2 linked regions of the Symmachiella macrocystis genome follow. The protein of the gene in region 1 interacts with the protein of each later gene in a pairwise test. Links are inferred from orthologs where the notes say so. Each region holds a gene or a part of one and is shown on either strand. Other genes may lie near its edges.

Region 1 (3,404 bases):
ACGTCGCGTGAAGAGCGAACCGGTTGCCCTCCCATCGCTTTCAATCGGTCACGAGCAGCTGGATCCAGGTCGTATCCCAACAAAGAATAGCCAGCGGCTGCAAACCGCTCTGCGAGAGCAGTTCCCAACAATCCAAGTCCAACTATCCCAAGCCTTTTGACACTCATCTGATCGTAAACAATTGGAAATAAAGCGGTTAAGTAATCGCAGCCAAGTTCGTTTTAATAGCGCAACAGTCGCGATCGATGTGTGAACGCTGACTAGGAACAAATGGATCATCGCCAATTTGGCCAGTTTCATCAAGTATTCATCTTAATTGATGCAATGACCCTTAAGCAATAAAGTTCTCCGATGATCCCGGAAAGCCCAAGTAAAACCCTGGAACAGCCCGCTCCAAACTGCCCGAAAGTAGAAGTCCTGCCCAATAACAAGGCAAAAATCCGAGTTAGGAACTGGATTGAGGCCGGCCTGTGACCTGTATGTGATTGTGGAACGGGTTGGGGATGCAGATGAGCGCGTCAAATATCCAGGTCGCGCACATCCAAGGCATGTTTTTCGATGAAATCGCGGCGAGGCTCCACGTGGTCCCCCATTAACACGCGAAAAATCTCATCGGCAGCCGTGGCGTCCTCCATGGTGACCTGCAACAAGACACGCCTGCTGGAATCCATGGCAGTTTCCCACAATTCCTCGGGGTCCATTTCGCCCAGACCTTTAAACCGTGTGAGTTTGAGACCTTTGCTTTTTTCGCCAATATCCCGCAGTGACGGTAACAACTCCCGCAAGCTGGCCACGTCGGTCTGTTTGTCATCATGCTCGACGTGGAACGGAAAGACAACGACGCCGTCCTTGATCTCGGCCGGTACAAAGTCATCTAACTTCAGACCAAAACCGGACAAGCTCGTCAACACGCGATTGATCGTACGAACTTCGTGCAAGTCGACCACTTGCAACGTCGTTTCGGCCACAGGTTGTTTGTCGCCATTCTCCTCACCCGGTTCGGTCAGGGTTTCGTCGGCCACATCTAATTCGCCGCCGATCTCCGCTTTGCACTTCGCTAAGAAAGCATCCACTTCCTCTTGATCATTGAACCAATGTTGCTCGCGCCCCAAGAACAACCGGTACCGCGGTAACAATCCTTTTTCAGTTTTGTGCTCAGCTGCTAAGTGCCGCAATGAAATTCCGCGACGCTCCAACGTCTCCAGCGGTTCTTCTAGTTCAGCAATCATGCCCACGATCTCTGTCAAATGATCGCCGGCAAAGACCGTTCCATCTGCGGCATGCAGCGTACTGCAATCCAAACCAAACGTAACCAACTCTTGCATCATTTGTTCTTGCGTTTGCACATAACGCTTTTTCTTTTTCTGCTCCACGCGATACAATGGCGGTTGGGCGATATAGATACAGCCCGACTTTACCAACTCCCGCATGTGCCGAAAGATAAACGTCAGCAACAGCGTACGAATGTGGCTGCCATCGACGTCGGCGTCGGTCATGATGATGATCTTGCCATACCGCCGCTTTTCGACATCTTCAAGTTCCGCACCGGGCGGCACACCGACGGCTTTGAAAATGTTTGAAATCTCGGCGTTGTCGAGAACCTTGACCAGCCGCGCTTTCTCCACGTTGAGGATTTTTCCCCGCAGCGGCAAAATGGCTTGGGTGTTCGAGTCGCGGCCAGTGTCGGCCGATCCGCCGGCCGAGTCCCCTTCGACCAGGTACAATTCGCTGATCGCCAATTCCTTCGTCCGGCAATCCCGCAATTTTTCCGGCAGTCCCCCAGTCGTCAGCGCGCCTTTACGACGAACCATTTCGCGTTGCTTGCGTGCTGCTTCCCGTGCTTCGGCCGCGAGCATTCCTTTTTGGCAGACCCGTTTGGCCGTCGAGGGGTTCTCTTCAAAGAACTTCATCAACGCATCATTGGTCACGGTCGTGACGTAACCCTCGACTTCGCTGTTGCCCAGTTTTGTCTTCGTCTGACCTTCGAATTGCGGGTCGGGAACGCGCACGGAAATGACAGCGGTCAATCCCTCGCGAAAGTCGTCGCCGCTGGGAGTCGTGTCTTTAAACAGGTTCGCTTTTTTGCCGTAGGCGTTGAGCGTACGCGTGAGCGCGCTTTTGAATCCGCTCAGATGCGTCCCGCCTTCAATCGTATTGATGTTGTTGGTGTAGGTCCGCAGGTTTTCAGAAAACCCGTCGTTGTACTGCAACGCGACCTCAACCTCGACCCCTTCGATTTCGCCGTGTACTTCGATCACTTCGGGAAACAGCGGGTTCTCCGTGCGGTTGAGATGCTCGACAAATTGCACCAACCCCCCTTCATAAATGAATTCCTCCGACTGGTCGGTACGATCGTCGGAAATCCGAATCCGAATGCCTTTGTTCAAAAACGCCAACTCCTGCATCCGTTTGTGCAGGGTGTCATAGCTGAAGTTCGACTCCTCAAAGATTGTCGTGTCGGGCTTGAAGGTCAGCTTCGTGCCGGTCTTGTCGGTCGTCCCCAATTTTTTCAACGGCGTCGTGACTTCACCGCGGGCAAATTCCATCATCCACACAAAGCCTTCGCGGCGGACTTCCACTTCCAACCATTCACTCAACGCATTGACAGCCGTAATCCCCACGCCGTGCAATCCGCCGGTCCCGGTTTTGTAGCCGCTGTCGCGGTCAAATTTCCCACCGGCATGAATGTGCGTCAGTACCACCTCAACAGCCGGCCGATTGTCGACATCCGGCATCGGACCTACGGGGATCCCTCGGCCATCGTCGCGACACGTCACGCTGCCGTCGGCATTGATTTTGACGGAAATCTTCGAAGCGTGTTTATTGACCGCTTCGTCGACGCTGTTGTCCACCACTTCGTAAACCAAATGGTGAAAGCCCCGCGTACCGGTATCGCCGATATACATCGCCGGCCTGGTGCGAATCCCTTCGATTCCTTCCAGCGCACGAATCTGGGCTTCGCCGTATTCCGCTCCCCCTTGCGGGGCTGGTTTTTCTGATGCTTCACTCAATGTCTATTCTCCGTCCAAGTCAATGGACTCATTCTTGCCCGGACCGTCCGGCGGTCCCGAAAGGCATGCGAGGAATCGGTCATGTGACCGGCTGTCGTCCCGCCGTTCACTTGCCGATGCCGCCGTTGAGTCGAAACTTCAAGTCCTTGATGTTCAACTCCGGTTGTCGTTCGCGCAGCGCACTCAACAAACCAGGGCGACCAAATGAAACCAACTCGCTCAACAATGCGGAATTGGAAACTTCCACTTGCAAAGCGCCGCGATTAATTCCCGTGACCCGCGTCTGCTTGGCGACGTCCGCTCCTGCGACCTCCTCCCAAACAGTTCGCAATTGCGCTTGGCCCAATGTACGCGCATAGCCGCGACGCTGAATCAATTCACTCAAAGCCGCCG
Region 2 (3,554 bases), 1.3 Mb from region 1 along the record:
AGATACGGCGGTGCGGATTTTTCATCGAGTTTTGTACTGCTCACCTCGTTGATAATTCCCTCAAAATCGCTTAAAATCGGCATTGTTGCCATGTCGGTTTTTCGCCGAACCAGCTGAGCGAAACCCGCGTCGCAAGTTATTTTGTAGAAAAGGGTTGCGAAACACGTCTTTGCTGAAGGATTGGCAGCAAGACTCCCGGGCACGATGAGATGTGTGCGTGCCTCGATCCGGCGACGAATTCGGCACATTTCACCTCTCCATTTGGCGTTCTTCAGGCTGAAGTTCGCACGAAAGTTGGCCGGGAATTTTAGCAAGCCCGGCAAATAATAGCGGCGTATCAGACGCCCTGGAACCGGTGGAACCAGCGGTCGAAACCGACTCGCTATCAGTTTTGATTTCGCGGCGAATGGATTCCTTTACGAATCGATTAACCGAATTAAAAATAAGTGTATAGCCCTCAAGGAGGCCAGGAATTGTCGACAGGAGACGCAGAGAACATCCAGCAGATGGATATTCGCGATGAGATGCGGAATAGCTATCTGACCTATGCGATGAGCGTAATCGTCAGCCGCGCGTTGCCCGACGTGAGAGATGGTTTGAAACCGTCGCAACGTCGCATCCTGGTGGCGATGAATGACCTGAACCTAGGGCCGAGCAGCGGCCGGGTGAAGTGTCAAAAAATCTCCGGCGACACGTCGGGAAACTATCACCCGCATAGTGGCGAAGGGGTTTACTTAACGCTCGTGCGCCTGGCGCAGGAATGGAACATGCGCCAAGTCCTGGTCGACAAACAGGGGAACTTCGGTTCGCTGGCCGGATTACCACCGGCTGCCGCGCGTTATACCGAAGCCCGGCTCTCGGCCGCGGCGACGGAAATGCTGGATGACATTCGCCGCGACACGGTTGATTTCGTGCCGACCTACGATCAACGGCTGACCGAGCCGGTCGTATTGCCTTCGCGGTTTCCGAATTTGTTGGTGAATGGTTCCAACGGGATCGCGGTCGGTATGCGGACGATGATTCCGCCGCACAATTTGGCCGAAGTTTGCGATGCCGTGCAATTGCTGATCGACGAACCCGACGCCACACTCGACGATCTGATGGGATGCGTTCAAGGGCCGGACTTTCCAACCGGTGGAATCATCTGTGGACAACTCGGCATCCGGCAGGCGTTTAAGGATGGACGTTCGACAATCGCCGTCCGGGCTCGCACACATTTCGAGCAAGAGAAAAACCACGACGTGATCGTCGTGACCGAAATCCCCTACCTGCAGACGCGGGACGGGATTCGGGAAAAGCTAGAGCAAGTGGTCCGCGAAGGCCGCATTAAAGAAATCTCGCAGATCGTCGATCTCACCGACCGCACGATTCCCGCGTGGCAAGTGCGACTACATATTATCCTCAAACGGGATGCGGATCGTGAAGTTGTATTGAATCAACTCTTCCAGTATTCCCCCTTGCAAACGACGCTCAGCTTGAATTTCGTGGCGTTGGTCGGCAGCCGGCCGAAACAGTTGTCGCTGAAAGAGATTCTCGAAGAATTTGTGCGGCATCGCGTGACCGTGCTGCGGCGGCGGACTGAGTTTTTGTTGGCCGAAGCCAAGAAACGCAAGCACACCGTCGAAGGTTTGTTGATCGCCCAAATCAACATCGACAACGTGATCAACACTATTCGGCAGTCACCCGATCGCAAAGAAGCCTGTGTGCGACTCCAAAGTCTGGAAGTCGCCGGCGAATTGATCGCCCGCGCCTTGGGGGATCATGGATTTCAGTCATTCTTGGCCGAACGTCATCCCGGAACGGATGCGCCGGTCGCACAGGAAAACTACGGACTGACCGCTAAACAGGCCGAAGCGATCGTCGCCATGCAACTCGGCTCGCTGGCCGGGTTGGAACGAGAAAAACTCGGTGAAGAACACCGCAAGCTGTTGGATGACGTCGATGAATTCCTGCGGTTGCTCTCCGACGAAGCACACCTGTTGGCCGTCATCCGCGATGAGATGGATCAACTCAAGGGGAAATTCGGTGACACGCGGCGAACTGAAATCAACGATGAAGAAGTCGGTAACGTCAGCAAAGAAGAGTTGATCACCGAAGAAACCATGGTGGTCACACTGTCGCATCGTGGATATATCAAACGCATCAAGCTCGACAGCTATCAAGCGCAGAACCGCGGTGGCAAGGGCATTATGGGTGCCAAGTCGGATGACGAGGACCCGATCGAACATCTCTTTGTTGCCAGTACGCACGACTATTTGATGTTCTTTACGGATCGCGGAAAGGTGTACTGGCAGAAGGTCTACGACCTGCCGTTGGGTAGCCGCATTGCCAAAGGGCGCGCGCTGGTCAATCTTGTACGTCTCGAACCGGACGAGAAGATCTTCCATTGTCTGGCCGTGCGCGATTTCGACGGAGAACGGCAACTGGTGCTGGCCACCCGCAATGGCATCGTCAAAAAAACCGCCCTCTCCGCTTACAGTCGCCCGCTGCGTGGCGGATTGATTGCCGTCAAATTGGACGAAGGGGACGAACTGATCGGCGTGGCGATCGTTGGGCCGGGAGAAGATTTGCTACTCGCCTCGGCCAACGGGATGGCGATTCGCTTTGCTCAAGAAGATGCACGCAGCATGGGCCGCAATACGCGCGGGGTCAAAGGCATCAGCCTCCGCGAAGGGGACTACGCCGTCGGCATGGTTGTCGCCGATCCAGAATTAAACCTGTTGACCGTTTGTGAAAATGGATTTGGAAAACGAACGCCGATCGGGGTCGTCGATCATGACGAGCCAGAGACCGAGGAATCGGGCGAACCAGAATCAGATGCGGAGACTGCGGATTCAGCCACCGGGGATTCAACCACTGCAGACGAAGCTGCTGAGGACGCACCCGAGGAAACCGAAGCCGCGTCGGAAGAAACGGTCCGCAGTAGCATGAAATACCGCCGGCAAAAACGGGGAGGTAAGGGGGTCATCGATATTCGTACGACGCAACGCAACGGCAAAGTGGTTGCCGTGACGGCAATTTCGGAAGAGGACGAAGTCTTGATGATCACCGCCGGTGGCAAGATCCAGCGTGTGCGGGTTGCCGACATTTCGCAAGTCGGACGCAATACGCAAGGGGTGCGGATTATCCGGATGGGCGAAGACGACAGACTGGTCTCTTTGGCCCGCGTCCCCCAAGAAGAGATTGACGAGGATGCGGTCGCTGAGGAAGAATAGGTGTAGACCCACTGCCTGCAACAAGGTGGTTCCCTAAAGCTCCCCGGCATCCCTGTGACCGTTCGCCTCATTTTCTACAAATACGACTGACTTCGAAAAGGATGAGGCGATGCGTCTACTAGTAACCGGTGGCTGTGGGTTCATAGGATCGAATTTCATACGCCAACAATTGCAGACCTATGACGACGTCTCGATCGTCAATCTCGACCTGCTGACCTATGCGGGCAACTTGGAAAATCTCCGCGATGTCGAAGACAACCCACGTTACGAATTCGTGCGGGGCGACATCTGCGACCGCGAATGTGTGAACAAGATTTTGGAGAGCCAGCCGGTCGATGC

What was found.
Region 2: the proteins of CA54_RS08850 (region 1) and gyrA interact in binary tests that used the Escherichia coli proteins (3 or more experiments, as listed by UniProt). The link is inferred for Symmachiella macrocystis from one-to-one orthologs.

Annotation. Positions count from the first base shown.
Region 1 is NZ_SJPP01000001.1:2,282,448-2,285,851, forward strand. Bases 266-3,344 are described here. They hold CA54_RS08850 (DNA gyrase subunit B), read right to left. Parts: upstream 3,012-3,344; coding sequence 519-3,011; downstream 266-518. Other genes in these bases: CA54_RS08855 (DUF721 domain-containing protein), read right to left, coding at 3,118-3,344. Outside these bases: CA54_RS08845 (NAD(P)-dependent oxidoreductase), read right to left, coding at 1-167; more of CA54_RS08855, read right to left, coding at 3,345-3,404. UniProt on the Escherichia coli protein: DNA gyrase negatively supercoils closed circular double-stranded DNA in an ATP-dependent manner to maintain chromosomes in an underwound state.
Region 2 is NZ_SJPP01000001.1:3,562,108-3,565,661, reverse strand. Bases 187-3,415 are described here. They hold gyrA (DNA gyrase subunit A), read left to right. Parts: upstream 187-506; coding sequence 507-3,215; downstream 3,216-3,415. Other genes in these bases: rfbB (dTDP-glucose 4,6-dehydratase), read left to right, coding at 3,325-3,415. Also shown: CA54_RS29365 (hypothetical protein), read right to left, coding at 1-92; more of rfbB, read left to right, coding at 3,416-3,554. UniProt on the Escherichia coli protein: A type II topoisomerase that negatively supercoils closed circular double-stranded (ds) DNA in an ATP-dependent manner to maintain chromosomes in an underwound state.